DNA from 2 places in the Sphaerisporangium sp. NPDC005289 genome. Region 2 is predicted to be linked to the other one. Evidence: riboswitches for the same ligand, from Rfam matches in the RefSeq annotation. Region 2 holds a riboswitch; the other holds the start of a gene.

Region 1 (15,615 bases), on a different contig from region 2:
GACGGGGTGGTGTTGGCGCCCATCTTGGGGATCGGGCGGTAGGACAGCCTGCCCGCCGCCACCGCCTCGGGGACGTCCACCAGGAAGACCGTCAGGCCGTTGGTGCGGGGCTTGGCCTCGGCGGCGGGGATGGTGCGGGTCACCAGCAGCATCCGGCTCGCCCGCTGGACCCCGGTGATCCAGATCTTCTGCCCGTTGACCACGTACTCGTCGCCGTCGCGGCGGGCGAAGGTGGAGATGGCCAGGGAATTGGACCCGGCGTCCGGCTCGGTGAGCGCGAAGCAGGTCTCGGCCTCGCCGGTGGCGAGCTTGGGCAGCAGTTCCGCCTTCTGCTCGGCCGTCCCGTGGCGGGCCAGGGTCAGCGCGCCGAAGCCGGGCGTCAGCACGTAGGTGAACGCCGAGCCGCCGGCCGAGCCGGAGGCCGACAGCGTCTCGGTGGCCACGGCGAGCTCCAGCAGGCCCTGGCCGCCGCCCCCGTACTCCTCGGGCACCGCCAGGCCGAGCCAGCCGCCCTTGGCCAGCTCGGCCCAGATCTCCTCGGGCCACCGCTTCTCCGCCTCGCAGCGCTGCCAGTAGTCCATGTCATAGCGCGCGCAGATCGCGGCGACGCCCCGCTGGACCTCGCGGGCGCTCTCCGGAAGCGTGAAGTCCACCTTGATCTCTCCTATCCCGTCGGCCGCCCATGGTAGAACGCCGTTCGGTGCGCGGGCGAGGGGGCCGCGCCGCGGGAACAGGATGATCGGCGGGACGCGCCGCCCACGCGCGGCGAGCGGGCGGACGGCGCGGCCGGGGGAGCGGTGGGTCAGCGGCGCGGCCGGCGAGCGTGGTAGACGAAGGCCGGCGGCACGTTGCCCCAGACGGTGCGGCTGGGCACGACCTCCTCGAAGGCCTCCAGCAGGCGGCGGCGGAAGCGGATCGCGGGCGGCAGCGTGCGGGCGTGCACGTAGGCGAAGGTGGTGAAGGCCCCGTCGGGGGCGAGCGTCTCGGTGATCGCGCCGAGCAGCCGGTCCTGCAGCCGGGCCGGGAACGCCGCCCAGGGGAGGCCGCTGACCACCGCGTCGACGCGGTCCAGGCCGTGCTCGGCGAGCAGGCCGGGCAGGGTCACGGCGTCGGCCACGATGACCTTGGCGCCGGGGTGGCGGTCACTCAGCCGCGCGGCGAGCGCGGGGTTGATCTCGATGGCCAGATGGTGCCCGCGGCCGTCCAGCCGCCGCTGGATCTCCTCGGTGAACACGCCCGTCCCCGGGCCGAGCTCGACGATGACCGGGTCACCGCGCTCGGGCACCGGCGCGGAGACGGCCCGCGCCAGGCGGCGCGAACTGGGCGCCACCGCCCCCGTGGTGCCGGGCGCCTTGACGAACTGCCCGAAGAACAGTGCTGCATCGTTGGCCATGGCACTGACATTAAGCCCCAAAACGGTCCGCTCGCTTCCGCCGTCCGGCCGATCTCATGGTCCCCTGGAGGATGCCATCTCCGCCTTGAGGAGGATGCCGTCTTTGCCGGAAATATGCCCGTCTCGCCGCCTGGGCGGCGCGGAGGACCGCGGCCCCACGATACGGCCACCGCGAGGCGCGCCGCGCCCGGGCGGCACGGCTCGCCCCCGCCGCCGCTCGCCGTCGCGCCCGGGTAGGGTCGGCACCAGGTTCGCGAGGGGAGAGTCACGGGTGAAATCGGCGGAGGACCGCATCTGGACGGTTCCGAACATCCTGAGCATGCTGCGGCTGCTCGGCGTGCCCGTCTTCCTGTGGCTGGTGCTCGGGCCCAAGGCCGACGGCTGGGCGCTGGTGCTGCTCATGCTGGCCGGCTTCTCCGACTGGCTGGACGGCAAGCTCGCCCGCGCGTGGAACCAGACCAGCAGGCTCGGCCGGCTGCTCGACCCCGTCGCCGACCGGCTGTACATCCTGGCCACGCTCATCGGCCTGACCCTGCGCGAGGTGATGCCCTGGTGGCTGGCCGCGCTGATCATCGGCAGGGACGTGGTGCTCATGCTCGGCGTGCCCGTCCTGCGCAGGCATGGCTTCGGCCCGGCGCTGCCGGTCCACTTCCTCGGCAAGGCGGCCACCGCCTGCCTGCTGTACGCCTTCCCGCTGCTGTTCCTGGCCTCCCACGACGGCTGGTACGCCGACATGGCCCGGATCATGGGATGGGCCTTTGCCATATGGGGAACAGGTCTGTATTGGTGGGCGGGGGCGCTGTACGTGGTTCAGGGGCGACGGCTCATCGGAGGGGCGAGCCGGGCATGAGTGGTCGTGGGGCGCGCCCCGGCGGGTCCCGGCGGCGAGTGCCCGCGCGGGCCTGACCGTGTGCCCACCGTGACGAGACAGCCGGAGGGTGATCTGTGAAGGCCGTCGTGATGGCGGGCGGGGAAGGCACTCGGCTGCGGCCGATGACCGCCAACCAGCCCAAACCGCTGCTCCCCGTGGTCAACCGGCCGATCATGGAGCACGTGCTGCGCCTGCTGCGGCGCCACGGCTTCACCGAGACCGTCGTCACCGTGCAGTTCCTGGCGGCCCTGGTGCGCAACTACTTCGGCGACGGCGACGAGCTCGGCATGAGCCTGCACTACGCCACCGAGGAGATCCCCCTCGGCACCGCCGGCAGCGTGAAGAACGCCGCCGACAAGCTGCGCGACGAGCGCTTCCTGGTCATCTCGGGCGACGCGCTGACCGACATCGACCTCACCGACATGATCAGGTTCCACGAGGAGAACGGCGCCCTGGTCACCATCGGCCTCAAGCGGGTGCCGAACCCGCTGGAGTTCGGCATCATCATCGTCGACGAGCACGGCAGGGTGCAGCGCTTCCTGGAGAAGCCCACCTGGGGCCAGGTCTTCTCCGACACCGTCAACACCGGGGTGTACGTGATGGAGCCCGAGGTGCTCGACGAGGTCGCCCCCGGCGTGCCGGTCGACTGGTCGGGCGATGTGTTCCCCAGCCTCCTGGCCCGCGGCGCCCCGCTGTACGGCTACGTCGCCGGCGGTTACTGGGAGGACATCGGCACCCACGAGAGTTACCTCAAGGCCCAGGCCGACGCCCTGTCGGGACGGGTGCGGCTGGACGCCGACGGCTTCGAGCTCTCGCCGGGGGTCTGGGTGGCCGAGGGCGCCTCGGTCGATCCCGACGCCGTCCTGAAGGGCCCGCTGTACATCGGCGGCTACGCCAAGGTCGAGGCCGGCGCCGAGCTGCGCGAGTACACCGTGCTGGGCGACAACGTCGTGGTCAAGGAAGGGGCCTTCCTGCACCGCGCCGTCGTCCACGACAACGTCTACATCGGGCCGAGCGCCCACCTGCGCGGCTGCGTCATCGGCAAGAACACCGACGTGATGACCGGCGCCCGCATCGAGGAGAACGCCGTCGTCGGCGACGAGTGCGTCATCGAGGCCGAGGCCTACGTCTCCTCCGGCGTCAAGATCTACCCGTTCAAGACGATCGAGGCCGGCGCGGTGGTCAACACCAGCGTCATCTGGGAGTCGCGCGGCCAGCGCAGCCTGTTCGGGCCGCGCGGCGTCTCCGGGCTGGTCAACGTCGAGATCACCCCCGAGCTGTGCGTGCGGCTGGCCAGCGCCTACGCCACCACCCTGAAGAAGGGCGCCTCGGTCATCACCTCCCGCGACTCCTCGCGGGCCGCCCGCGCGCTCAAGCGGGCGGTGATCAGCGCGCTCACCGCGAGCGCGATCAACGTGCTGGACCTGGAGGCCGCGCCGCTGCCGGTGGCCCGCTTCCACACCTCCAACGAGACCGCCTCGGGCGGCATCGCGCTGCGCACCACCCCCGGCGACCCGCAGAGCGTCGACATCATCTTCATGGACGAGAACGGCGCCGACCTGTCCCAGGGAGCCCAGCGCAAGCTGGAGCGCGTCTTCTCCCGCCAGGAGTTCCGGCGCGCCTTCCCCGGCGAGATCGCCGAGCTGAGCTTCCCGGCCCGCGCGGTGGAGGACTACACCCGCGAACTGCTGCGCTGGGTGGACATGTCGGGCGTGCGGGACGCCGAGATGAAGGTCGTCATCGACTGCGCCGGCGGCACCTCCTCCCTGGTGCTGCCGAGCCTGCTCGGCCGCGTCGGCGTGGACGTGCTGACCGTGAACAACCGCCTGGACGACGCCTCGCCGACCGAGACGCTGGCCGAGCGGCGCAGGGACCTGCAGCGCCTGGCCGAGCTGGTCGCCTCCTCCCGTGCCGCGTTCGGCGTGCGCTTCGACCCGGTCGGCGAGCGCGTCTCGCTGGTCGACGAGATGGGCCAGCTCATCAGCGAGGAGCGCGCCCAGCTCGTCGTGCTCGACCTGGTCGCCGCCGAGCGGCGCGGCGGGCGGGTCGCGCTGCCGGTGACCACCACCCGCGTGGCCGAGCAGGTGTGCCGCTTCCACGGCGCCCAGGTGGAGTGGACCTCCACGGCCCTGGACGCCCTGACCGCGGCGGCGGCCGACCCCGAGCTGATCTTCGCGGCCGACGGGCGGGGCGGGTTCATCGTCCCGGAGTTCGCCCCCACGGTGGACGGCCTGGCCGCGTTCCTGCGCCTGCTCGGCCTGGTGGCGCGCACCCGCCTGTCGCTCAGCCAGATCGACGCCCGCATCCCGCAGGCCAAGATGCTCAAGCGCACCGTGCCGACGCCCTGGGCGGCCAAGGGGGCGGTCATGCGGTCGGTCGTGGAGGCGGCCGACGGATACCGCCTGGACACCACCGACGGCGTGCGGGTGGTGGAGGAGGACGGCGGCTGGGCCCTCATCCTGCCCGACCCCACCGAGGCCGTGACGCACTTGTGGGCCGAGGGGGAGGACCTGGACGTCGCCCAGAGCCTCCTGGAGCGCTGGGCGCGGGTCGTGGAGCACGCCGTCGGCACCTGACCACGGGCGACGTTCTGCCGCGAAACCAGCGATTCCGGTCACATTCGAACGGCGCGGCGCATGGACCGGAGGGCTGCCTGGACGGTAACTTTGGACCGGCGCGGCGAGCCGAGTCGACGTCAGAACGAGGGGCGAGCGCCGTGAATCCGAGCGAGCCCCCCGCCTGCCAGACCCGAGTGAGCCTGCGTCACAAGCATGTCCGAACCCGCGAGCCTGCCCTCATCTTGACCTTTGCGACTCATCAGCGTAAGTTGCGGCATTCGCAGTCTGAGCAACCATGAGAAGCGAAGATCCGAGGCACGCCGCCCAGAGCACCGTCGCCGCGACTTCGCGGTAGGAGGCCGAGCCGATCGATGCCGAGCGTCTACTGCACTCAGTGCGGGAATGCCAACCCTGAGGACGCCCGTTTCTGCTCACGGTGCGGGTCGCCGTTGAGTCGCGTCGAGAACACGCCGGGGGACACCACCTCCACGATCTCCCTGAGCGGGATCGAGGCGATGGACGGCGAGGCGACGGGCCAGACGCTCATCCCCGATCGGGCGGCGGTCGAGCAACTGCCGCCCGGTACGGCCCTGCTGGTGGTGATGCGCGGGCCGAACGCCGGGAGCCGCTTCCTGCTCGACAGCGATCTCACCACGGCGGGCCGTCACCCCGAGAGCGACATCTTCCTGGACGACGTCACCGTCTCGCGAAGGCACGCCGAGTTCTACCGGCGGGGCGCCTACTTCACCGCCCGGGACGTCGGCAGCCTCAACGGCACCTACGTCAACCGCGAGCGCATCGAGGAGCTGCCGCTGTCGGGCGGCGACGAGGTCCAGATCGGCAAGTTCCGGCTGGTGTTCCTCACGCGTGGGTGAGGAGGTGCGGTGATGGGCGCGCAGGCGGCGAGGGCGTTCATGAGCATCGGGGAGGTCCTCGAGGTCCTGCGGGCCGACTTCCCCGACGTCACCGTCTCCAAGATCCGCTTTCTGGAGGGCGAGGGGCTCATCGAGCCCCAGCGCTCCCCCTCGGGGTACCGCAAGTTCACCCACGCGGACGTCGAGCGCCTGCGCTACATCCTCACCGCCCAGCGCGACCGCTACCTGCCGCTGCGCGTGATCAAGGACCACCTGGACACCGCCGAACCCGACGGCGCCGGCCGCCCGCGCGCCGTGGGCGGGGAGGCGCCGGTGGCCGAGGTGCGGCTCAGCCGCGCCGAACTGCTGGCCGCCGCCGGGCTTGAGGAGGAGACCCTCGCCGAGCTGGAGGATTTCGGCCTGCTCACCCCGGTGGCCCGGTGGTACGACGCCGAGGCTCTGACCGTCGCCCGCGCCTCGGGCGCGCTGGCGAGGTTCGGCCTGCACCCGCGCCACCTGCGGGTGCTCAAGGCCGCCGCCGAGCGGGAGGCGGGGCTGGTCGAGCAGGCCGTGGCCCCGCTGCTGCGGCGCCGCGCGCCGTGCGCCGCCGGCCGCGCCGAGGAGACCGCGCGAGAGCTGTCCGGTCTGCTGCAGGACCTGCACACCGCCCTGGTCCGCACCGGCCTGCGCGGCATTCTGGGCCGCTGACGGAGCCGCCCGGACATTTCGGGGTGCGGGGATGTTACGTTGAATTTTGCGGCGATGGTCACGCCGCGAGCCGAGAGCCGCGAGGGAACGGGCCCGGAGCGGGGCGGCGACCCGATGAGACGGAGCAGCCTGTGTTGCAGATGGAGGTCGTGGGGGTCCGCGTCGAGATGCCCTCCAACCAGCCCATAGTCCTGCTCAAGGAGGCCAAGGGCGAGCGATACCTGCCGATCTGGATTGGGATGACCGAGGCCACGGCCATCGCGCTGGCTCAGGCGGAGGAGCCGCCCCCCAGGCCGCTCACCCACGACTTGTTCAAGGACGTGATCGAGGCTCTGGGCGTGCGGCTGACGGCGGTGAACATCGTCGCGCTGCGTGACGGAATCTTCTTCGCCGACCTGGTGTTCTCCAACGGGGTGGAGGTGAGCGCCCGGCCGTCGGACTCGATCGCGCTGGCGCTGCGCACCGGTGCGAGCATCTTCGCGAGCGAGGACGTCGTGCGCGAGGCCGGTGTGATCATCCCCGATGACCAGGAGGACGAGGTCGAGAAGTTCCGCGAGTTCCTTGACACGATCACGCCCGAGGACTTCGGCCGTGCGGGTTAGCCATTTCGGGCATTTACGCTTCACGACGCGCCGGGCGGGATCGTTGACTGAGCATCGCGCCAGTCCTACGGTGCAAGGGAACCCACGGTTGTAATTCACGAACCCCCAGATCAGACCGTGGGATGAGAGGAAGCCGGAGGTCCGCAGTGGCGGTCAGCAGCGGCGAGGGCAAGACGGCCGGCCAGCACGATCCAGTCCAGCGGCAGTCGGCGCGGGAACGCGCGGGCGAGCAGGGCCTGCTGTTCGACGAGCGGCCGGCGTCTCTGCCCGCCGACGTCGGATACCGCGGCCCGACGGCGTGCTCGGCGGCCGGCATCACCTATCGTCAGCTCGACTATTGGGCGCGCACCCAGCTCGTCGAGCCGTCGGTTCGCGCGGCGCAGGGGTCGGGATCCCAGCGGCTGTACAGCTTCCGCGACATCCTCGTGCTCAAGGTGGTCAAGCGGCTGCTGGACACCGGGGTGTCGCTCCAGCAGATCCGCACCGCCGTCCAGCACCTGCGCGAGCGCGGGGTCAACGACCTGGCGCAGATCACGCTGATGAGCGACGGGGTGAGCGTCTACGAGTGCACCTCGGCCGACGAGGTGATCGACCTGCTCGAGGGCGGCCAGGGCGTGTTCGGCATCGCCCTCGGCGGCGTGTGGCGCGAGGTCGAGGGCTCCCTGGCGGAGCTGCCGGGGGAACGCGCGGAGCCGGCCGGCCCGGACTCCTTGGAGGACCACCCAGGTGACGAGCTGGCCAAGCGCAGGAAGGCCCGCAAGACGGGCTGAGGCCGGAGGGCCGGGACGGGGAGTCTCCCTCCGCTGAGGAGGGCCGGGGGCTGTCGCACATATCCCAGAAGATCTACGGGGTGGTCGGGGTCTCTACATACCCGCCCTACAGGGATAAAACATGGCAAATCCCGAAATGTAGGGGTAACTCCCTACTCGGGGCGGGACGGTACGATTACCGGGAAAGCTGTTGACCCTGTGCGGGAGAGACCCGGGCACGGGCCGGCACCGCACCACCTGCGGCGCCGGCGAGTGACCCCGGGCGCCGAAGGAGCAACCTCCCCGGAATCTCTCAGGCCCACGTACCGCACAGGCGAGGCGACTCTGGAAAGTAGGCGTGCCCGCCAGGCGTGTCTCACCGACGGTGCAAATCCCCCGCAAGGGGATGAAGCTCTCAGGTCGCGATGAGGATGTCGCGCTGACAGAGGGGGAGATCCGGCATACGCGCGCGCTCAGCGCCGGTCTCTACCCCTTGTAGGAGGGCCCCATGACCGATCGGTCACCGCTTCGCGACCTCTTCGCACCGCCCTTCGCCACCCGGCACATCGGCCCGTCGGACGCCGAGCAGGCCCGCATGCTGGAGGCCGTGGGCTACGCCTCGGTGGCCGACCTGATCGCCGTCGCCGTCCCCGGCGCCATCCGCTCCGGCGAGCCGCTCGACCTGCCGCCCGCCGCGAGCGAGGAGGAGGCGCTCGCGGAGCTGCGCGCCCTGGCCGCCCGCAACCAGGTGCCCACCTCGATGATCGGCCTGGGCTACCACGACACGATCACCCCGGCGGTCGTGCGGCGCAACCTGCTGGAGAACCCCGGCTGGTACACCGCCTACACCCCCTACCAGCCGGAGATCTCCCAGGGCCGCCTGGAGGCCCTGCTCAACTTCCAGACCGTCGTGTCCGACCTGACCGGGCTGGACGTCGCCGGCGCCTCGCTGCTGGACGAGGCCACCGCCGCCGCCGAGGCGATGACCCTGGCCCGCCGCGCCGGCCGCGCCAAGTCCCCGGTGTTCGTCGTCGACGCCGACGCCCTGCCGCAGACCAAGGCGGTGCTGGCCACCCGCGCCGAGCCGCTCGGCATCGAGCTGGTCGAGGCCGACCTGGCCGCCGGGCTGCCGGAGGGGGAGCTGTTCGGCCTGCTGGTCCAGTACCCCGGCGCCGGAGGCCGGCTCAAGGACTTCCGCGCCGTGGCCGCCCAGGCCCGCGCCCGCGGCGCGCTCGTGGTCGCCGCCGCCGACCTGCTGGCCCTGACTCTGGTCGAGGCCCCCGGCACCCTGGGCGCCGACATCGCCATCGGCTCCTCCCAGCGCTTCGGCGTCCCGTTCGGCTTCGGCGGGCCGCACGCGGCCTACATGGCCGTGCGCGAAGGGCTCCAGCGGCAGATGCCCGGCCGGCTGGTCGGGGTGTCGCAGGACGCCGACGGGCGCCCCGCCCACCGGCTGGCCCTGCAGACCCGCGAGCAGCACATCCGCCGGGAGAAGGCCACCAGCAACATCTGCACCGCGCAGGTGCTGCTCGCGGTGATCGCCGGCATGTACGCCGTCTACCACGGTCCCGAGGGCCTGCGGCGCATCGCGCAGCGCACCCACCGGCACGCCGCCGTGCTGGCCGCCGGCCTGCGCGACGGCGGCGTCGAGGTCGTCCACGACGACTTCTTCGACACCGTCCTGGCCCGTGTCCCCGGCCGCGCCGCCGAGGTCGTCGCGGCGGCCCTGGACCGCGGCGTCAACCTGCGCCTGGCCGACGCCGACCGCGTGGGCGTCAGCTGCGACGAGAAGACCACCGGCGCGCACCTCCAGGCCGTCTGGGAGGCGTTCGGCGTGACCGGGGTCGTGCTGGACGACGTGGACACCTCCGCCTCCGACGCCCTGCCCGCCGGGCTGCTGCGCACCACCGGCTACCTGTCGCACCCGGTGTTCCACTCCCACCGTTCCGAGACCGCCATGCTGCGCTACCTGCGCAGGCTCCAGGACAGGGACATCGCCCTGGACCGGTCGATGATCCCGCTCGGCTCGTGCACCATGAAGCTGAACGCCACCACCGAGATGGAGCCCATCAGCTGGCCGGAGTTCGCCGGCGTCCACCCCTACGCCCCGGCCGATCAGGTCGAGGGCTACCTGCGCCTGATCGGCGACCTGGAGGGCTGGCTGGCCGAGGTCACCGGCTACGACGCGGTCTCCCTGCAGCCCAACGCCGGATCCCAGGGCGAGTTCGCCGGGCTGCTCGCCATCCGCGCCTACCACAGGGCCAACGGCCACGGCGAGCGCGACGTGTGCCTCATCCCGTCCTCGGCGCACGGCACCAACGCCGCCAGCGCCGTCATGGCCGGTATGCGTGTGGTGGTCGTGGCCTGCGACGACGACGGAAACGTGGACGTCCCCGACCTGATCGCCAAGATCGACAAGCACAGCGAGCGGCTCGCGGCCATCATGGTCACCTACCCCTCCACCCACGGGGTGTACGAGGAGACCATCACCGAGATCTGCGAGCGGGTGCACCAGGCAGGCGGCCAGGTCTACGTCGACGGCGCCAACCTCAACGCGCTGGTCGGCCTGGCCAAGCCCGGGTCCTTCGGCGCCGACGTCTCCCACCTCAACCTGCACAAGACCTTCTGCATCCCGCACGGCGGCGGCGGCCCCGGCGTCGGCCCGGTGGCGGTCCGCTCGCACCTGGCCGCCTACCTGCCCGGCGACCCCCTGGAAGAGCGCGCCGACGGCGCCGTCGGGCCGGTCTCGGCCGCGGCGTACGGCTCGGCGGGCATCCTGCCCATCTCCTGGGCCTACATCCGCATGATGGGCGCCGAGGGCCTCAAGGCGGCCACCGAGCAGGCCATCCTGTCGGCCAACTACCTGGCCCGGCGCCTGGCCCCGCACTACCCGGTGCTCTACACCGGCCGCGAGGGCCTGGTCGCCCACGAGTGCATCATCGACCTGCGCCCGATCACCAAGGAGACCGGCGTCACCGTCGACGACGTCGCCAAGCGGCTCATCGACTACGGCTTCCACGCCCCCACCATGTCCTTCCCGGTGGCCGGCACGCTGATGATCGAGCCGACCGAGAGCGAGGACCTGGCCGAGCTGGACCGCTTCGTCGACGCCATGGTCGCCATCCGCGAGGAGATCGCCAAGGTCGCCTCCGGACGCTACGACCGGGCCGACAACCCGCTGCGCGGCGCCCCGCACACCGCCGCGTGCCTGCTGGCCGACGACTGGAAGCACCCCTACACCCGCGCCGAGGCGGCCTACCCGCTGCCGTCGCTGCGGGAGGACAAGTACTGGTCGCCGGTCCGCCGCATCGACCAGGCCTACGGCGACCGCAACCTGGTCTGCGCCTGCCCCCCGTTGGAGGCATACGAAGACTGAGCGACCGCCCTCGGCGCTCCGCCTGGATCGGCATAATATGTCGCGCGCGACGGCGCGCCCGCGTCGCGAGGCCGGGATTCCCGAGGCGGAGGAGAGGTCCCGATGGCGGCGCACGAGGTCGAGTCCGGCCGGCGGATCGAGGACGCGCGGAGGCTCGCCGAGAGCGGCGAACTGGAGGCCGCGGCCGAGATCTTCGCCGCGCTTGCCTCCGACGAGCGCGAGGCCGACCGCGCCCAGGCGGCCGTCGGCCTCGCCCTGGTCCTCGAGCGCCGCGGCGACCTCACCGGCGCCAGGGCGGCCGCGCGCACGGCCCTGGCCACCGGCCACCCCGAGTACGCCGCCCAGGCGGCCTGCCACCTGGCGCGCGGGTTCGAGCAGGAAGGCATGGCCGACCAGGCCCGCGCCGCCTGGCAGGCCGTGATCGGCGTCGGCACCCCGGCCTACCTGCCCGGCGCCCACCTGGCCCTGGCCCGCATCGCCGAAGCCCAGGGCGACGACCGCGCCGCCGAGGCGGCGCTGCGCGCCGCCCTGGCCACCCGCGACCCGCGGGCCTGCTCCGAGGCTGCCCAGCGCCTGGCCGAGTACCTGCTGGAGGACGGGCAGCCCGGCGAGGCCGCCGACCTGCTCCTCGACGCCCTGGAGCTGCCCGAGGTGGCCGACCCCGGGCGCCTGCGGGTGCTGCTCGGCATGGCCCACCTCGACATGGCCTGCGGGGAGTTCGCCGCGGCCGCCGAGGGCGACGGCGACGCCGACGGCGTCGCGCTCGCCGTCGAACTGCTCGCCCGCACGCTGCCCCTGCGCGGGCGGGACGCCGACGCCGAGCAGGTGTGGGCGTACGGGCTCGGCCACCCCGACGAGACGGTCGCCGACCAGGTCCGCCTCCGCCTCACCCGCGACGACACCGCCCCCTCCCAGTAGCCGCCCCGGCCCAGGCCTCAGCTTGACGGCCGAGGAGTTCGTCCGGGCTGCGAGCGATCTGGGAGCTTCGCAGGAGGAGGCCGTCGCGGCGGTGCGCGCGGCCCTGTCGGCGCGCTGACCGGCCGGTCGGCCGGACTCACCGGCTCACCGGGGTGGTGAGCGCGTACGGCTAGCGGCGTCTGCGGCCGACGGCGGCGGCGACGTTGACCATGATGATGCCGGTCCAGGCCAGGAACAGCCCCGCGGGCCCGCCCTGCCCGGCGGCGATCGCGGTCAGCGGGATGCCGATGCCGAGCGAGCCGAGCGCGATCGGGATCGTGGCGTCGACCTGCCTGGGCTGCTTGCCCGGACCGGGATGCGGCGCCGCGTACGGCCCGCCGGGGCCGGGTTGGAGGGGGTACCCGTTCTGCGCGGCCACCTCGGCCCGCACCCGGGACTCGATCGTCGAGTCGATCTTCTCCAGGAACGACTCGATCAGCGCCTGCTCGTAGTCGGAACCGAGGTCCCGGCGGGCCTCCACGGTGGCGCGAAGCTCGTCACGGGGCAATGAATTATCCGGCACCCCCTTAATCTGGCACAGACACCGGGCGGCGACATCCCCCGTGAGAAGTAGAGGGCTGGTCCCCGAGTACCGTGTCGGCCATGCGGATCATGACGCCGCGGGGGGCGGCGATCGTGGAGGTCGACCAGGCGCCCGCGCCGAGGTTCCTGTTCCTGCTCACCCACGGGTCGGCGGGCGGGGTCGACTCGCCCGACCTGCTGGCCGTCCGGGACGCGGTGGTGGCGATCGGCGGCACGGTGGCGCGGGTGCTGCAGCCGTTCAGGGTCGCGGGCGCCCGGGCGCCGGGGTCGCCGGCCAGGCAGGACGAGGCGTGGACCGCGCTGGCGGCCTCGCTCGGAGAACGGTTTCCCGGCCTGGCCCTGGTGCAGGGCGGCAGGAGCAACGGAGCTCGGGTGGCCTGCCGGACGGCGCTCGCCGTCGGCGCGGAGGCGGTGGTGGCGCTGGCCTTCCCGCTGCACCCGCCCGGGAACCCGGGCCGCTCGCGCGCGCAGGAGCTTCGCGAGGCGGGCGTCGATGTGCTGGTGGTCAGCGGTGACCGTGATCGCTTCGGAGTCCCCGATCAGGCGGACGCTGCACGCCTGGTGGTGCTCGCGGGTGAGGGACATGACCTCAACAGAAACCCCGCCCGGGTGGGCGAGGTCGTCGCCGGATGGCTCGGCCCCCGGTTCGCGTGAAGGTCAGGCCGCGCTTATGGCCAGGTCGGTGGGACGGTGCGGGGCGATGATGGCGCCGTCGGGCAGGAGCTCCCCGGTGTCCTCGAATAGCACGATGCCGTTGCACAGCAGGCTCCACCCCTGCTCGGGGTGCGCCGCGATCGTGCGGGCGGCTTCGCGGTCCGGCGCGTTGGTGGTCGGACAGGACGGCTCATGCGGGCACATTGGCGTGCCTCCGGTTTTCTCTCTCGGTCTGGGGCTCGCGGGGGCGTCATCGCCAGGCACCGCTGCCCCGCGCCGATTCCCCCATGTCCCCGCCGAACGGGGACGAGCGCTTCTGCTGTTGACAGTGTGCGCTAACGCACACCTACAGAGTAAGTGTGCTGCGGGTCACACGCGTACGACATAGCCCATTGGGACGGTTTGGATCCTTCGATTAGGGGGTCCGCGGGGGCCCGAAAGGCTGATCCGGCGCTGTGACCTGCGACACAAGCCTGCCCCAGGTGAGATAACGGTCCAAGCACGACTCGCCGCCGAACAGATAAACGAACGGTTACGAGCTGGGAAGCCCTCTCAACAGGGCTTCCAGCCCGCGCTCGAACGCCGCCGCGGCCTCCTCGGCGGGCTCCGCCCGGGTGGCCGCCGGCGCCGGGAGTCGTCCGTTCTGTTCGTCCTGCGCCTCTTCCGGCGGGGCGGCCCAGCCGGAGCGCTGGATCTCCACGGCGACGCTGCCCATGACGTACGCGCGCAGCGTCCGCACGGCCTGGGCGGCGCGGGCGGGGTCGCCGAACCCCGCGGCGGCCAGTTGCTCGGCCTGCTCGCGGATCGCCATGAGCGCGGTGCCCTGCGGCGGCTTGGTCAGGGCCAGGGCCAGCACCCCGGGGTGCTCCAGCAGGGCCGCGCGGCCCGCGTGGGCCCAGGCGCGGGCGACCTCCCGCCACCCCCCGTCGGACGGCTCGACGGTGACGGTGGTGACGTGCTCGGCGAGGGCGTCCATGAGCGCCTCCTTGCCGCGGGGCAGGTGGTGGTAGATCGCCATCGCCTCGACCTGCAGGGCGTCGCCGAGGCGGCGCATGGTGAGGCGGCGCAGCCCCTGGCCGTCGGCGATGTGCAGGGCGGCCTCGATGATGCGCTCGCGGGACAGGGGGACCGGAGGTCGCTTCGCTGGCATACCAGGCATGATCCCGACGATGGCTTACTTTGTAAAGGGCGCCGCGCCGTGCCGTCCGCCCTCACTCGGGGACGCCGGGCGAGGCCGGTGCTCCGGGCGGCGTACGCTATGGCGAGCGAGGTACGCCGGATCACCGGCGATGTGCTGAGAAAGGGCAGGCGATGGCGTTTTTCCGTCCGAGCGTGAGCCGGGAGGCGGAGGTCAGGCACCACGCCGACCAGGAGGTCGGAAAGAGCTTCCCCAAGCTGCTGGACAAGGCGCGCGAGGCCGAGGGCGGGCTGCGGCGCGCCCAGGCCGCCGGCGCCGGGGCCGAGGAGCTCCGGGCGGCCGGGCTCGCCTATGACCGCGCGCTGACCGACGCGCTGCGCGCCGCCGAGGCCGCCCAGCGCGCCACCCTCGGCGTCAAGGCCTACGACGACCGCATCCGCCGGCGCAAGGGCGTCGCGACGCCCGAGGGCGCCAAGTGGACCGCCGAGGTCGACCGGCTGCGCACGCTGCGCGAGGAGAACCGGCTGACCGGCATCGCCCGCGTGCCGCGTCCCTTCGCCGCCGCGCGCTGACCCGCTGAGACGCCGACGGCCTCCGCCCGGGTGGGCGGAGGCCGTGCGCGTGTGCCGGGCGGGCCGGTGGTCCGGCGCCGCGGCCGGCCGGACCGATCGAGCAGCGGTCAGCTGGCCCAGTCGAGCAGCGGACGGGTGTTGCTCGGGTGGCGCAGCTTGGACAGCGATTCCTTCTCGAGCTGGCGGATGCGCTCGCGGGTGAGCCCGAGGTGCTTGCCGATCTCGTCCAGGGTGTGCGGCTTGCCGTCGATCAGGCCGAAGCGCAACGCCATGATCTTGGCCTCGCGGGGGGTGAGGTTGCCCAGCACTCCGCGCAGCTCCGCGCCCAGCAGCTGCCGGTCGACGACCTCGGAGGCTTCTGGGGCGTCGACGTCCTCGATGAGGTCGCCGATGGTCGTCTCGCCGTCCTCGCCGATGGTGGCGTTGAGGCTGATCGGCTGGCGGCTGGTGCGCAGCAGCTCCTCGATCTGGTCGGGGGTCTTGTCCAGCTCCACCGCCAGCTCCTCGGGGGTGGGCTCGCGGCCGAGCCGCTGGTGCATGTCGCGCTCGATGCGCGACAGCTTGGACAGCATCTCCAGCACGTGCACCGGGAGCCTGATGGTGCGGGCCGAGTCGGCGAAGCCGCGCTGGATCGCCTGCC
Region 2 (15,615 bases):
GCCGGCGACCCCCCGCCGCCTCGCCGCGTCCCCCGGCGCCGCCGCCTCCTCCAGTCCTTTCACCGGCCTCCACGGCCGGTGGGGACCGCCACGGCCGTCCAGGAACGATCACGGGAACACCAGGAGAATCACCATGTCCCATCTCGATCGCCATCGCGGCGGCCTGCGCGCGGCGGCCCTCACGGGGGCTGGTGCCCTCGCGGTGGCCCTGGCGGTCACGGCCGCGGCGACCTTGCTGCCCCCGTCGCCGGCCTCGCCCGCCGCCCCCGCCGCTCCCGCCGCCCAGGCCCCCGCGCTCGCCGCGGCGCCGCGCTCGCCCGCGGAGGCGGCCGCGGCCGTGAAGACCCTGACGGTGCGGCTGAGGAGGCTGCCCGAGGACCACCAGGCGTGGGCGTCGCTCGGCGTCGCCTACGTGGAGCAGGCCCGGGTCACCGCCGACCCCTCGTCCTACGTCAGGGCCGAGCGGGCGCTGGCCCGCGCGACCGCCCTGGCGCCGGGCGACCCGGCCGTCCTCACCGGCCGGGCCGCGCTCGCCGCCGGGCGCCACGACTTCACCGACGCGGCCCGCCTGGCACTGCGGGCGATCGCGGCCGACCCATACGGCGCCGCCGCTTACGGCGTGCTGACCGACGCCCGCACCCAGCTCGGCGACTACGCGGGCGCCACCGCCGCCGTGCGGCGCATGATGGACCTGCGGCCCGGCGTCGCCTCCTTCACCCGCGCCTCCTACGACGCCGAGCTGCGCGGGGACCTCCGCGAGGCCCGGCGGATGCTGTCGGCGGCCCTGGACGACGCGCTCGCCCCCGAGGACGTCGCCTACTGCCGCTACTACCTGGGTGAACTGGCGCTGCGCGCGGGCGACCTGGCGCGGGCCGGGCGGATGTACCAGGAGGCGCTCCGCGCCCTGCCCGGCTTCGTCCCCGCCCTGGCGGGCCGGGCCCGCGCCGAGGCGCTCGGCGGGCGGCTCGGCGACGCCGCCGCCGGGTACGCCGCCGTGGTCGAGCGCCTCCCCCTGGCCCAGTACATCGTCGAGTACGGCGAGGTCCTGCGGAAGCTCGGCAGGGACCCAGCCCCGCAGTGGGAGCTGCTGAGGGCCCAGAAGCGGCTGATGGCCGCGGGCGGGGTCCGCGACGACCTCACCTGGGCCGAGTTCGAGGCCGACCACGGGTCCGCGTCCGAGGCCGTGCGGCACGCGAAGGCCGAGTACGGCAGGAACCCCAACATGGCCGCCGCCGACGCCCTGGCCTGGGCGCTGCACAAGGCGGGCCGGTCCCGCGAGGCTCTTCCGTACGCCAGGAAGGCGACCGCCCGAGGGTGGCGCAACGCCCTGGCCCGCTACCACCGCGCCACGATCGAGCACGCGCTCGGACGCGGCTCCGCCGCCCGCCCGCCCGCCGCGTCCGCCGGCCCGCGCTTCTCCCCCGACCTCCCAGCCCTCGCGAGGCCCTCATGATCGCCCTGGTCCTGGCCGCCGTCGTGGCGGCCCACCCGCTCGGCAACTTCACGGTCAACCACTACGACGGGCTGCGGGTCACCCCGCAGCGGGTCGGGAACACGGCCATCGTCGACTACGCCGAACTGCCGACGCTGCAGAGCGCGGCGCGGGTCGACGCCGACGGCTCCGGCGCGGCCTCCCCCGCCGAGCGGGCCGCGTACGCCGCCGCGGCGTGCGCGGAGCTGTCCCGCGCGCAGCGTCTGACGGTGGACGGCAGGACGCTGCCCTGGCAGGTCGGCGCCGCCTCCTACGCCTACGCCCCGGGGCAGGGCGGCCTGCGGACCAGCCGCCTCACCTGTGACCTGTCGGCTCCGGCCGCCGTCTCCGCCGCGTCCTCGATCGTGTTCACCGACTCCTTCCTCGGCGACCGCATCGGCTGGCGCGAGATCACCGCGGTCCCCGAGGGAGTGCGGTTCGACCAGCCGTCCGTGCCCGCGACGAGCGTGAGCGACCGGTTGCGCTCCTACCCTGCCGACCTGCTCACCGCCCCCCTCGACCAGCGCTCGGCCACCCTGCGCACCACCTCCGCGAACCCGGGCCAGGCGGCGCCGGCTTCCGGATCGGGGACGTCGGCTTCCGGCCAGGCGGCGCCGGCATCCGGGTCGGGGGCACCGGCATCCGGGTCGGGGGCACCGGCGCCCGCCTCCGGCTCCGCGCCGGGCGACGGGGCCGGGGGCCGGCCGCTCGCCTCCCTGGCGGGGCCGTCCCTTCCCGGGCCGATCGGAGACTGGCTGGCCGGCCTGGACCGCACGTTCACCGGCCTCATCGGCGCCTCCTCCCTCACCGTGCCGCTCGGCCTGCTGGCCGTGCTGCTTGCGGTGGCGCTCGGCGCCGGGCACGCGCTGATCCCCGGGCACGGCAAGACCGTCATGGCCGCCTACCTGGCCGGACGCCGGGGCCGCCCGCGTGACGCCCTGGTCGTCGGAGCCACGGTCACCGCCACGCACACCGCGGGCGTGCTCGTCGTGGGCCTGCTGATCAGCGCGCTCTCCGCCGTGGCCGGGGAGTCGGTCCTGTCCTGGCTCGGGATCGCCAGCGGCCTGCTCATCGTCGCCGTGGGCCTGCGCCTGCTGTGGTCCGCCGCCCGCGCCCACCGCGGCTCCCCCGAGAACGACCATGGACACGGCCACGGCCACGACCATGGACACGCGCACGGCCACGGGCACGGTTCCGGGCATGCGCCGGGAGACGAAGACGCGGGCGAACACGGCGTCGCGGACCGAGGCCCGCACGGACACCCGCACGGACACGGGCACGGCCACGGCCACGGGCACGGGCACGGCCACGGGCACGGCCACGGCCACGGGCACGGGCACGGGCACGGGCACGGGCACGGGCACGGACACGCGCGTGGGGGCGGCGGGCGGGCCGGGTTGATCGGGCTGGGGGTGGCGGGCGGCCTGGTGCCGAGCCCGTCGGCGCTGATCGTGCTGCTCGGCGCCGCCGCCCTCGGCCGTACGTGGTTCGGCGTCGCCCTGGTCGCCGCCTACGGCCTGGGCATGGCGGCCACCCTGACGGCGACCGGCCTGCTGCTGGTGAGGCTGGCGAGCCGGCTGGACGCGCTCGCCGCGAAACGCGAGGGCCTGGCGGGCCGCCTCGCCGGACTCACGCCCATCGGCACCGCCGCGACGGTCGTCCTGCTCGGCGCCGGCCTCGCCGTCCGCGGTCTGACCGGCGCCATCTGAGCGGCACCATTTGACCAGCACCGTCTGAGCGGCACCGTCTGAGCGGCGCCGGTCCGACCAGCGCCGTCCGCGACCAGCGCCGTGCGACCGCGGCTCCGGTGCGAACGGCATCCTGCGCGGGGCCGGGCGCATCTCCTCGCCCGCCTGGTGGGCTGGTCAGGTGGTGAGGGTGGCGGCCAGGACGCCCAGGTGGGTGAGGGTCTCGTCGATCGTGGACGTGAGGGGCTGGACGCAGACGTGGTCGGCTCCGGCGTCGTGGTGGGCGCGGACCCTCTCGCCGATGGCGTCGGCGTCGCCCCAGGCCACGATCGCGTCCACCAGCGCGTCGCTGCCGCCGTCCGCGAAGTCGGCGTCGCCCCACCCCATCTCGCGCAGGTTGTTGAGGTAGTTCGGCAGCGTCAGGTACAGGGCCATGTACTCGCGCGCGGTGGCACGGGCCCGGTCGGCGTCGGTGTCCAGGACGATGGCCTGCTCAGGGACGAGCAGGGGCTCGGGGCCGAGGATCTCCCTGGCCTTGGCCGTGTGGTCGGGGCCGACGAAGTAGGTGTGCGCGCCCTGGGTGCGCTCTGCCGCGAGCCTCAGCATGCCGGAGCGCAGCGCGGCCAGGACGCGGGCGGGCCGTTCGGGCAGCGGAGCCTGGTAGGGGGCCTGGTCCATCGCGTCGAGGTAGGCGCGCATGGTCGAGACGGGCTTGCCGTAGTCGTGGCCGCGCACGGCGACCAGCGGCACGTGGCTCACGCCGAGGCCGAGGATGAACCGTCCCGACCACGCCTCGGCCAGGGCGTTGGCGCCCGCGTCCGCCGAGGCCGCGTCCCGGGCGTAGAGGTTGGCGATGCCGGTGGCGACGATGAGGCGGTCGGTGGCCGAGAGCAGGATGCCGGAGTTCACCAGGGAGTCCTTGGCGCCGTAGACCTCGGAGATCCACAGGGACCGGTATCCGAGGTCCTCGATCGCGCCGGCCGCCCTGCGGGTGCTCTCCGCGTCCAGGCGGCCGAGGGTGCCGAGCCACACGCCGCTCCTGCCGAGCCGCCGCCTGAGCTCCGCCGGGTCCGGAACCGCCGAGGTGTCCTTGTGCATGCTCGCCTCTCCACGTCCATCCGTTGGTCCGCCTGCCCGCCGGCCTGCTCGATCGTGATCCGTCGACACGTGATCGGGTGGTCCGCCGGCGCCGCGGGCCCGCCCATGGTGGTGCGGGCCGCGTCACGCTGAAGCCTCCCCACCGGCGACGCCTGCTACGCACGGTCACGATCTCACTACACTTCGGGAGAGGACGGGCGGGCCTCCGGATGGCACGTCCACTCCTCCCCGCTGCGAGGCGTACAGGACGCCGGCGGCCGCGGAGGCAAGCCGCCGCGAGCCATAGGATCACGGCATGAGGCGGGCACTGATCTGGCTGCACGGCGGGGCGTGGATGCAGCGCGACGCCGGGGAGCGTTCGCGCGGCATCCTGGCCGCCCACGGGCTCGACGTCCACCCGGCCACCTACCGGCTGAGCCATGAGGCCACCTGGCCGGCGCAGCTCGACGACGTGCGCGAGGCGGCGCGCAAGGTCCGCGCCGATCATCCCGGCGTGCCGCTGCTGGTCGCCGGCACCTCGGCGGGCGCCCATCTGGCCCTGCACATCGCGCTGCGGGGCGTGGACGCGCCCGACGACGTGGCCGGGGTGATCGCCTGGGCTCCTCCGCTGGACCCGCTGGCGGCCGACTGGCCGGAGTGCCGCGACGCCGGCAGCCCGTGGGCGCGGCTGCTCGGCCACGTCCCGGCCCCCGGCGACCAGGCCACCGCCGATGTGACGCCGGCCAACCACGTGGGCAACGGGGTGCCCGTCCTGCTGCTGCACGGCCGGGAGGACGACGTCGTCCCGGCGACGCAGACCTTGGACCTCAGCAACGCCCTGCTGGCCTCGGGCCACCCCGTGACGACCTACCTCACGGCGGGAGGCCACGACGACGACCTCGGCCGCGAGGACGTCCGGCAGGTCGTCGCCTCGTTCCTCGCCCGCCTCCCCGGCTGAGCCCCTGATCGGCCCTCCCCGCTGAGCCCCTGAGCGGCGCCCCTCACGGGGCGAGGGCCACGGGCACGAAACCGGCCGCCACGCCCGCCGCGGACGCGGCTCGGCGCGCGGCGGCCGGCGGCCGCTCCGGAGCGTCAGTGGCGGACGCCGTACTCGCGGCGGATCTCCCGGGCGACCTCCTCCAGCCGGTCGCGGGTCTGGAGCAGCCGTGCCTCGGCCTCTTCGGTGCGGGCCTCGGCGGCCATGGCGCGGTTGCCGGTCTGCGCGCCGATCTGCCGCTTCGCGCGGGCCTTGAGCTGGCGCATCTTCCACTTGTCCATGAATTTCATCGCGCTTGCCTCCTCACCCGATCAACGTTCGTCCCCGCTCACTCCCCCGTAATCGGCGGGCTATGCGTGGTCGCGGACGGCGCGGAGGACCACCGTGCTCAGGAGACGGCCGGAGGGGCCCGGATCAGGAGAAGATCGTCCGCCGGACGGCGGGGAAGCGGCGGGCGGTGCGCAGGAAGGTCTTGAAGGCCAGCCTGGTCACGGTGCCGCCGCCGACGAACTGCCGGGCCGCGCGCAGCGAGTCGCGGACGGCGGCGAAGCCGTACTCACGCATCCGCTCCTCGTAGCCGGCGATCGCCTCGACCGGGTCCTGCCCGCTGGTGAGGGCCCGGCAGAGCAGGCCGGCGTCACGCAGGGCGGTGTTGGCCCCGACTCCGCGCATCGGCGTCATGCTGTGGACGGCGTCGCCGAGCAGGGTGACCGTGGTCGCCGGCCAGGGGCCGACGGGCACCGAGGTGCGGATCGGCAGCAGCGAGACGGTGTCGGGGTGGGACATGGTGACCAGCCGGCGCAGGTCGGGGTGCCAGCCCGTCATCATGCCGGCGACGGTGTCGCGCAGTTCCTCACCGGACAGGGCGGACGGGTCTCGCGGGTAGCGCCGTTGCTGCGCGGCGAACGCCCACAGGACGTAGCTGCCGGTGTTGTCGTACAGGGCGCCCTCCCTGTCGGTGCCGCCGATGACGCCGCGCGGCGGGGCGGGGGCCTCGCCGAGGTCGTGCGGGGCGCAGAACAGGCCGGCGCCCTTGGGCGGGATGACGTTGCTAGGCCGCTGGACCAGGCCCGGGTCGATCAGGTCGCGGGTGCGCGCGGTGAGCGGGAACTTGCCGGCCACCCCGAGGATGCCGGTGTCGACGCGCTGGGCGTGCGGCAGGTACTGCTTCCTGACCCGCGAGTTGCCGCCGTCCGCGCCGACCACGATGTCGGCGACGTCGCTGGTGCCGTCCCCGAAGAACAGCCGGACGCGCCCGTCGTCCTCCCGCTCGTAGCGCTCGAAGGTCTTGCCGAAGCGCACCACCTCCTCCAACCCGGACAGCAGGATCTGCCTGAGCGTGATGCGGCTGACCGAGTGGTGGTCGTCGACGGGGTCGTCGACCTCGGGCACCTGCATCAGCAGCAGTTCTTCGAGCTGTTCGGTGAGGAAGGCCAAGCCCTGGCCGCGCGCGCCGGTGGTGGCGACGAAGCTCTCCCAGAGCCATGGCGGCAGGCAGTCGTGCAGGGCCCGCGCGCCGTTGGGGTCGATGTGGACGCGATACCCCTGCAGCCGGTCGCCGGGGGTGCGGTCGCGTTCGTAGACGGTCACCTGGGCGCCCGCCTTGTGTAGTCCTTGTGCCAGGCAGAGGCCGCCGACGCCGCCTCCGATCACCGCTATGCGTGGGTTCATGTCCCCAACTATCAACCGTACGGATGATTGTGTCAACCGCACGGATGGAAATCTCATCCTTGAGGATGAGAGTGCTAGCGTGATCCCATGAGACGTGCCCCCGCCGAACGACGGCGCGACCCCGAGCGCACCAAAGAGCGCATCGTGCGGGCCGCCATCGAGGAGTTCGGCGCCAAAGGGTTCGCCGGCGCCCGGGTGAGTGAGATCGCGGCCAGAGCCGGGGTGAACAAGCAGCTCATCTCGTACTACTTCGGCGGCAAGGAAGGCCTGTACCGCGAGCTCACCGACCGCTGGCAGAGCGCCGAGAGCGGCTTCGCCGACCCCGCCGCCCCGCTCCCCGACCTGGCCGCGGCCTACGTCCGGGCCAACGCCGCCAACCGCGACTTCGGCCGCATGATGGTGTGGGAGGGCCTGACCGAGGGCGGCGCCGTCACGCCCGAGCTCGGCGAAGACCTGCGGCGCGATCTCGCGGACATGCGGCGGCGCCAGGCGGACGGCGAGTTCCCCGCCGACATCGACCCGGCGTGCCTGATGCTGGCCCTGTTCGCCCTGTCGAGCGCGGGCGTGGCCTTCCCGCATCTGGTGCGGGTGCTGTGCGAGGCCGACCCGGCCTCACCGGAGTTCACCGACCACTACGCCGACCAGGTCAGGCGTCTGGTGGCCCACCTGCGCCCGTGACCGGAGCGAGAGGGGCCGTCACGGGTGCCGGTGCGGCCGCGCGGCCGTCTCGCCCCTCTTCGCCGGCTCGCCTCTCTTCACCGCTTCGGCGGCCTTGCCGCTCTTCACCGCTTCGGCGGCCTTGCCGCTCCAGACCGAGGGCAGGTCGTGCCGGCCGGACACGAACTCCTGCACGGCGATCTTCGCCCTGATCACCGGACGGCGCCAGCGGATCTCCCGGTGCACCGCGGTGGCCATCTTGGACGCCCGCGGCCGCCGCGAGCCGGGGGCGAAGAACCAGCGCGCCCATGGGGACCCGGGACGCGCGAGCCGCACCGCGCCGACGATCAGCAGGACGGGGACGAACAGCCCCGCCAGGCCGGTCCAGATCTTGCCCTTGAGCAGCGTGACCACGGCGAGCGCGAGGTTGAGCAGCAGCAACAGGCCGGCCGACCACCGGCCGGCCGGCGAGGGCTCGGGCTCCTCCCAGCCGAAAGGACGCAGGCCCAGCAGCAGGAGCAGCGTCACCGCGACGGCCACGAACACCGCGTCGACCGACGTGCGCCCCTCCTCCGACCAGTAGACGTCGCGCAGGTGCAGGATCAGCGCGAACTCGTCCAGCACCAGCGCCGCGCCGACCCCGAACACCGCCGCGGTGCAGGCGTACCAGCCGGGGGACAGCCCCGCGGTGACCAGCCCGGCGACCCCGCCGAACATCATGAGGACCACGCCGAACACGACGTGGTGGACGTGGACGTCGCCGACGTTGACGTCGCGGAACCAGCCGACCTTGGCCCGGATCAGCCGCACGTTGACGCGCGTGAAGACGAACGTGACGATCAGCGCCGACAGGAAGCAGAAGAGCGGCAGCCGTCCGGTGTCGATGATCCGTTCGTGAAACCAGACTCCCACAGGCATCCCCCAGTACCGATGCTACGTACGGTCCCGGGGTCGTTGATCCACCGGGCCGTGCCGTCCGCTCCGCCGGCCGTCGTTCCCGCTCTCGGCCGGCCCTCTGTTCGACGATCGGGAGGGCGGCGCGGTGCCCGGAGCGGCGCCGGTTCCGGCGGCCGGGCGCGGCGTTCACAGCCGATCGCCGCCGGGGGCGTTCAGGCGAGGAAGGCGCGCAGGAGGGCGGCGGTGCCCTCCAGGTGCTCGACGACGGCCCGCCGCGCGGCCTCGGCGTCCCCGGCGAGGATGGCGGCGACCATCGCGGCGTGCTGCGCGGCGGCGTGGTCGATGTTGGGGCCGAGCACCGGGATGGCGTTCAGCAGGTCGGTGACCCGCAGCCGCGCGTCGGCGGCGGCCGAGGCCAGCAGCGCCGACCCGGTGAGCTCGGCGATGGACAGGTGGAAGGCGGTGTCCAGCCGCCGGTAGTCGGCCGGAGCGGCGTCGTTGACGCCGGCCAGCCTGCGCCGCAGCGTTTCGCGCTGCTCGCCGGTGAGCTCGGTGGCCGCCAGCACCTGGGCGGCGCCGCACTCGATGGCCATGCGGAAGGTCAGCGCGTCGTCCAGCTCGTCCGCGCCCATTTGCTTGACGGCCCTGCGCAGGTCGCCCTGGCGCGGGCGCGGGGGCTGGTAGACGACGAACGCTCCGCCGTACCGGCCGCGGCGCACGTCGAGGTAGCCGGCCTCCTGCAGGGCGCGGATGGCCTCACGCAGGGTGACCCGGCTGATGCCGAGCCGGGCGGCCAGCTCGCGTTCGGGGGGAAGCTTGTCGCCGGGCGCGACGACGCCGAGCTTGATGGCCTGCAGCAGCCGCTCGACGGTCTCCTCGAAGGCGTTGCCGGCGCGGACGGGCCGCAGGAGCGCGACGAGCTGGTGCCCGTCCATCACGCCCTCCCCTGAAACGGTCCCAATGGTTCGAGATTAGTCCATTCCGCTGCTGGGGCGGGGCGGACCGTTGACGGGGGGCCGCCGCTGGTGCTTGCATGCCTCCAATGGTCTGTTTCCAGACTTTTGCCGGAAGGGGACACGGTGCTCACCGTCGACCAACTGCGTGAAGAGGTGTCCGCCGGGCGGGTCGACACCGTGCTCCTTGCCATCGCCGACATGCAGGGACGCCTCCAGGGCAAGCGGCTGTCCGCGCGCTACTTCCTCGAGGAGGTGCTGCACCACGCCGCCGAGGGATGCAACTACCTCCTCGCCGTGGACATCGACATGAACACCGTCGACGGTTACAGCATGTCGTCCTGGGAGCGGGGGTACGGCGACTTCGTGATGCGCCCGGATGTGTCCACCCTGCGCCGGGTGCCCTGGCAGGAGGGCACGGCCATGCTGATGGCCGACCTGGTCTGGGAGGACGGCTCGGACGTGACGGCCTCGCCCCGGCAGATCCTGCGCGGGCAGACGGCCCGGCTGGCCGAGCGCGGCTGGGCGGCCTACGTGGGCACCGAGCTGGAGTTCGTCGTCTACAACGACGGCTACGAGACCGCGTGGTCCAAGGCGTACCGCGACCTGACCCCGGCCAACCAGTACAACGTCGACTACTCCCTGCTCGGCGGCGCGCGCGTCGAGCCCCTGCTGCGCCGGGTCCGGCTCGGCATGGAGGGCGCGGGCATGTACGTCGAGTCGGCCAAGGGCGAGTGCAACCTCGGTCAGCACGAGATCGCCTTCCGGTACGCCGAGGCGCTGACCACCTGCGACAACCACGTCATCTACAAGAACGGCGCCAAGGAGATCGCCGCCCAGGAGGGCATGTCGGTCACCTTCATGGCCAAGCCGAACCAGCGCGAGGGCAACTCCTGCCACATCCACATCTCGCTGCGCGGCGAGGACGGCGAGCCGGTCATGGCCGGGGACGGGCCGCACGGGCTGTCCCGGCTCGGCGAGCACTTCATCGCCGGGCAGCTCGCCGCGATGCGCGAGCTGACGCTGCTGTACGCGCCGAACATCAACTCCTACAAGCGGTACGTCCCCGGAAGCTTCGCCCCGACGGCGGTCAAGTGGGGCGTGGACAACCGCACCTGCTCCCTGCGCCTGGTCGGGCACGGCCCCTCGCTGCGCGTGGAGAACCGCGTGCCCGGCGGCGACGTCAACCCCTACCTGGCGGTCTCCGGCCTCATCGCGGCCGGGCTGTACGGCATCGAGCACGAGCTGCCGCTGGAGGAGGCCTGCACCGGCAACGCCTACACGGCGGGCGCCGAGACCGTGCCGTCGACGCTCCGCGACGCCCTGGCGCTGTGGGAGGGGTCGAAGATCGCCAAGGACGCGCTCGGCGAGCAGGTCGTCGAGCACTACGCCAACAACGCCCGGGTCGAGCTGGCCGCCTTCGACGCGGCGGTGACCGACTGGGAGCTGTTCCGCGGCTTCGAGCGGATGTGACATGACCATGAAGATCATCAACCCTGCCACCGAGACCGTGCTCGCCGACGTCGAGCTGGCCGACGTCGCCGAGACCGACCGCGCGGTGGAGCGCGCCAGAAAGGCCTTCCCCGCCTGGCGGGAGGTCTCCCCCGGCGACCGCGCCCGCCTGCTGCGGCGCTTCGCCGACCTGGTCGACCGGCACGGCGAGGAGCTGGCCGAGCTGGAGCTGGCCAACTCCGGGCATCCGATCGGCAACGCCCGCTGGGAGGCCGGCAACGTCCGCGACGTCCTGCACTTCTACGCGGGCGCCCCGGAGCGCAACCATGGCAAGCAGATCCCGGTGCCGGGCGGGGTGGACATCACCTTCGCCGAACCGCTCGGCGTCGTGGGCGTGATCGTGCCGTGGAACTTCCCCATGGTCATCATGACCTGGGGGGCGGCCCCGGCACTGGCGGCGGGCAACACGGTCATCGTGAAGCCCGCCGAGTGGACCCCGCTCACGGCTCTGAGGCTGGCCGAGCTGGCCTTGGAGGCCGGCCTCCCCGAGGGGGTGCTCCAGGTCCTGCCTGGGGCAGGGGAGGTCGCGGGGGCCCGGCTGGTCGACCACCCGGGCGTCAACAAGATCGTCTTCACCGGGTCGACGGAGGTGGGCAAGCTCATCACCGCCCGGGCGGCCGAGCAGGTCAAGCGGGTGACGCTGGAGCTCGGCGGCAAGAGCGCCAACGTGGTCTTCGCCGACGCCGACATCGAGCGGGCCGCCGCCACCGCCCCCTCGGCCGTGTTCGACAACAGCGGGCAGGACTGCTGCGCGCGCTCGCGCATCCTGGTGGAGCGTCCGGTCTTCGAGGAGTTCCTCGACCGGCTGGTCGCGACGGTCGGCGGCCTCGTCGTGGGCGACCCGCGCGACCCCGGCACCGCCATGGGGCCGCTGATCAGCGCCGAGCACCGCGACCGCGTGGCCTCGTTCGTGACCGGCACGCCGCACTTCCAGGGGACGTGCCCGGACGGGAAGGGCTTCTGGTTCCCGCCGACCGTGCTCACCCACGAGTCGCTGGACGAGCGCGCCTACACCGAGGAGATCTTCGGGCCGGTGGTCAGCGTCGTCCCCTTCGAAGGTGAGGCCGAGGCCGTCCAGATCGCCAACGACACCCGGTACGGGCTCTCGGGGTCGATCTGGACGCGGGACGTCGGGCGGGCCCTGCGGGTCGCCCGCGCCATCGAGGCCGGCAACCTGTCGGTGAACTCCCACTCCTCGGTCCGCTACTGGACGCCGTTCGGCGGGTTCAAGCAGTCGGGGCTCGGCCGCGAGCTGGGCCCGGACGCGCTGGCCGCCTTCACCGAGACCAAGAACGTCTTCATCGCCCACTGACCGCCGCCGTCCCACCGCCCCGGCCGGGGGCCACGGGAGTCCACCAGCACCAGGGAGTACCTCACCATGCAACGTCTGCGCGACCGCGTCGCCGTCATCACGGGCGCGGCGGGGGGCATCGGCCTCGCCACGGCCCGCCGCTTCGCCGAGGAGGGCGCCAAGGTCGTGTGCGCCGACCTCGACGAGGAGGGCGGCGCGAAGATCGCCGAAGAGGTCGGGGGCATCTTCGTCCGGACCGACGTGACCAGCGAGGACGACGTCGCCGAGATGTTCCGCACGGCGTTCGACACCTACGGCTCGGTGGACGTCGCCTTCAACAACGCCGGCATCTCACCACCCGACGACGACTCCATCCTGACCACCGGCATGGACGCCTGGCGGCGGGTTCAGGACGTCAACCTGACCAGCGTGTACCTGTGCTGCAAGCACGCCATCCCGTACATGCGGCGGCAGGGCAAGGGTTCGATCATCAACACCGCGTCGTTCGTCGCCGTGATGGGCTCGGCGACCTCCCAGATCTCCTACACCGCCTCCAAGGGCGGCGTGCTGGCCATGTCCCGCGAGCTCGGCGTGCAGTTCGCCCGCGAGGGCATCCGGGTCAACGCCCTGTGCCCGGGACCGGTGAACACCCCGCTGCTGCAGGAGCTGTTCGCCAAGGATCCCGAGCGGGCGCAGCGGCGCCTGGTGCACATCCCGCTCGGCCGGTTCGCCGAGGCGTCCGAGATCGCCGCCGCGGTCGCCTTCCTGGCCTCCGACGACGCGAGTTTCATCACCGGCGCGGAGTTCCTCGTGGACGGCGGCATCTCCGGCGCCTACGTGACCCCGCTGTAGCCTGGTCGACCATGTCGCGACCCGTCATCGGCATCACCTGCTACGTCGAGCCCGCCGCCTTCACGGTCTGGCGGATGCCGGCGGCGCTGCTGCCGTACACCTACGTCGAGCACGTCGAACGGGCGGGCGGCCAGCCGGTCATCCTGCCTCCGGCGGGCGACCCGGCGTCGCTGGCCGGCCGGCTGGACGGCCTCATCGTGGCCGGCGGCGGGGACGTCGACCCGGCCAGGTACGGCGAGCGCCCGCACCCGCGGACGGGCTACGTCCGCGAGTCCCGCGACGAGGCGGAGTTCGGGCTGGTCGGGGCGGCGCTCTCGGCCGGGCTCCCCTTCCTCGGGGTGTGCCGGGGGATGCAGGTGCTGAACGTCCACCTGGGTGGCACCCTGCACCAGCACCTGCCGGACGTCGTCGGGCACGACGGGCACTCTCCGGCCCCCGGCGAGTTCGGCCACCTGCCGGTGCGCCCGGTGCCGGGCACCGCCCTGTCCAAGGTCCTCGGGGACGGCGAGGTCGCCGCCGCCCACTACCACCACCAGGCCGCCGATCGCCTCGGCGACGGCCTCACGGTCGCGGCGACCTGCGAGGACGGCACCGTGGAGGCCGTGGAGCTGGCGGGCCACCCCTTCGCCCTGGCCGTCCAGTGGCACCCCGAGGCGGGCGAGGACGGCCCGCTGTTCGAGGCGCTCGTCGCCGCCGCGACGGCGGGCGATCGGCATTGGTAGGGTGGGCGGGAACACCGATGATCCCGTGCGGGAGAGCGTCCTGACATCCGGTCAGGACCCCTGAAGGAGCAAGTCCTCCCCGCGAACCTCACAAGGCAAAGGACCGCGCGGGCCAGGTGATCTCTGGAAAGCAGGCCCTCTCCGTGGGGCCTCGCCGAAGGTGAAAGTCCGGTAAAACCCGGGCGAAACTCTCAGGCACCGATGACAGAGGGGGAGGATGCTCTCATCCAACCCTGTCTGAGGTGCGCATCATGTCCCGACCCACACCGCTCCGCGAGGTGCACGAGAGCCTCGGCGCGACGCTCACCGACTTCGCCGGCTGGCTGATGCCGCTGCGCTACGGCAGCGAGTCCGCCGAGCACAACGCGGTGCGCACGGCCGCCGGGCTGTTCGACCTCTCCCACATGGGCGAGATCTTCCTCACCGGGCCGCAGGCGGGCGAGGCGCTGGACCACGCGCTGGTGGGCAGCCTGTCGACGCTGGAGCCCGGCCGGGCCCGCTACACCATGATCTGCGCGCCCGACGGCGGCGTGCTCGACGACCTGATCGTCTACCGCCTGGCCGCCGAGGAGTACCTCGTCGTGGCCAACGCCTCCAACTACGAGCAGGTGGCGGCCGAGCTCACCGAGCGCGCCGAGGGCTTCCAGGCCGAGGTGCGCGACCGGTCCGCCGAGTACGCGCTGATCGCCGTCCAGGGGCCCCGCGCGCAGGAGATCCTCGCCACGCTCACCGACGCCGACCTGCCCGGCCTGAAGTACTACGCGGGCCTGCCCGGCACCGTGGCCGGCGTCGAGGCGCTCATCGCCCGCACCGGGTACACCGGCGAGGACGGCTTCGAGCTGTTCGTCGCCGCGGGCGACGCCGTCACGCTGTGGCAGGAGCTCACCAAGGCCGGCGACTCCCACGGCCTGCGCCCCGCCGGGCTGTCCGCCCGCGACACGCTGCGCCTGGAGGCCGGCATGCCGCTGTACGGCAACGAGCTGAACGCCGGGCTGACCCCCTTCGACGCCGGCCTCGGCCGGGTCGTACGGTTCGATAAGGCCGGCGACTTCGTCGGCCGCGCGGCGCTCGCGCCGCTCAAGGACGTCCCTCCGCGCCGGCGCCTGAGCGGCCTGGTCGCGCGGGGCCGCCGAGTGCCGCGCCACGGCTATCCCGTGGTGCTGCTGACTGACGGCACCGTCGTTGGAGAGGTCACCAGCGGCGCGCCGTCCCAGTCCCTCGGCAAGCCGATCGCGATGGCCTACGTGGACACCAACGTGTCCGATGGGCTCGCGGTCGACATCCGTGGTACCCATGAACCGGTCGACGTGATTGACCTGCCTTTTTACCGGAGGAGCAAGTGAGCAGCATTCCCGAGGAGCTCAGCTACACCAAGGAGCACGAGTGGGTGGCCGGCCTCGACGACGGCCTCACCGTGACCGTGGGCATCACGGCGTTCGCCGCCGAAGCGCTGGGTGACGTGGTCTTCGTGCAGCTGCCCGAGGTGGGCGGCACCGTCGAGGCGGGCGACGCGGTGGGCGAGGTGGAGTCCACCAAGTCCGTGAGCGACATCTACGCCCCGCTCACCGGCGAGGTCGTGGAGGTCAACCAGGTCGTCGTGGACGACCCGTCGCTGGTCAACTCCGACCCCTACGGCGACGGCTGGCTGTTCCGCGTGCGCGTCGAGGGCCCCCACGAGGACCTCCTCACCGCCGAGGAGTACACCACGGTCACCACCGCCGAGTCCTGAGTCCTGCCGTCCGTTCACCATCCCCGTCCACCCACGACGACTCTCGCCGGCCGGCCGCCCGGACCGGCCGGCGCCACCACCGCATGACCTGTCCCGCG

The links. Region 2 has a riboswitch for glycine ahead of gcvT (glycine cleavage system aminomethyltransferase GcvT). Riboswitches for the same ligand answer to the same signal wherever they lie in the genome.
Region 1: linked by a shared signal. The riboswitch ahead of gcvP (aminomethyl-transferring glycine dehydrogenase) and the one ahead of gcvT (glycine cleavage system aminomethyltransferase GcvT) in region 2 are both predicted to bind glycine.

Annotation. Positions count from the first base shown of each region.
Region 1 is NZ_JBEXGS010000015.1:1,411-17,025, reverse strand. It holds gene ABZT47_RS24910 (acyl-CoA dehydrogenase family protein) at 1-653, opposite strand, end outside; gene ABZT47_RS24905 (methyltransferase domain-containing protein) at 803-1,393, opposite strand; gene ABZT47_RS24900 (CDP-alcohol phosphatidyltransferase family protein) at 1,665-2,243, shown strand; gene ABZT47_RS24895 (mannose-1-phosphate guanyltransferase) at 2,339-4,840, shown strand; gene ABZT47_RS24890 (FHA domain-containing protein) at 5,194-5,697, shown strand; gene ABZT47_RS24885 (MerR family transcriptional regulator) at 5,710-6,384, shown strand; gene ABZT47_RS24880 (bifunctional nuclease family protein) at 6,516-6,986, shown strand; gene ABZT47_RS24875 (MerR family transcriptional regulator) at 7,223-7,756, shown strand; glycine riboswitch at 7,948-8,074, shown strand; gene gcvP (aminomethyl-transferring glycine dehydrogenase) at 8,244-11,111, shown strand; gene ABZT47_RS24865 (hypothetical protein) at 11,214-12,029, shown strand; gene ABZT47_RS24860 (hypothetical protein) at 12,199-12,591, opposite strand; gene ABZT47_RS24855 (alpha/beta family hydrolase) at 12,672-13,265, shown strand; gene ABZT47_RS24850 (DUF5999 family protein) at 13,269-13,469, opposite strand; gene ABZT47_RS24845 (TetR/AcrR family transcriptional regulator C-terminal domain-containing protein) at 13,798-14,415, opposite strand; gene ABZT47_RS24840 (hypothetical protein) at 14,598-14,975, shown strand; gene ABZT47_RS24835 (RNA polymerase sigma factor) at 15,083-15,615, opposite strand, start outside.
Region 2 is NZ_JBEXGS010000008.1:239,088-254,702, reverse strand. It holds gene ABZT47_RS16865 (tetratricopeptide repeat protein) at 134-1,453, shown strand; gene ABZT47_RS16860 (High-affinity nickel-transporter) at 1,450-3,180, shown strand; gene ABZT47_RS16855 (TIGR03620 family F420-dependent LLM class oxidoreductase) at 3,337-4,257, opposite strand; gene ABZT47_RS16850 (alpha/beta hydrolase) at 4,553-5,194, shown strand; gene ABZT47_RS16845 (hypothetical protein) at 5,329-5,523, opposite strand; gene ABZT47_RS16840 (FAD-dependent monooxygenase) at 5,648-6,904, opposite strand; gene ABZT47_RS16835 (TetR family transcriptional regulator) at 6,992-7,582, shown strand; gene ABZT47_RS16830 (hypothetical protein) at 7,601-8,479, opposite strand; gene ABZT47_RS16825 (GntR family transcriptional regulator) at 8,671-9,393, opposite strand; gene ABZT47_RS16820 (glutamine synthetase family protein) at 9,538-10,884, shown strand; gene ABZT47_RS16815 (aldehyde dehydrogenase family protein) at 10,886-12,235, shown strand; gene ABZT47_RS16810 (3-oxoacyl-ACP reductase) at 12,302-13,066, shown strand; gene ABZT47_RS16805 (gamma-glutamyl-gamma-aminobutyrate hydrolase family protein) at 13,078-13,788, shown strand; glycine riboswitch at 13,807-13,904, shown strand; gene gcvT (glycine cleavage system aminomethyltransferase GcvT) at 14,040-15,131, shown strand; gene gcvH (glycine cleavage system protein GcvH) at 15,128-15,517, shown strand.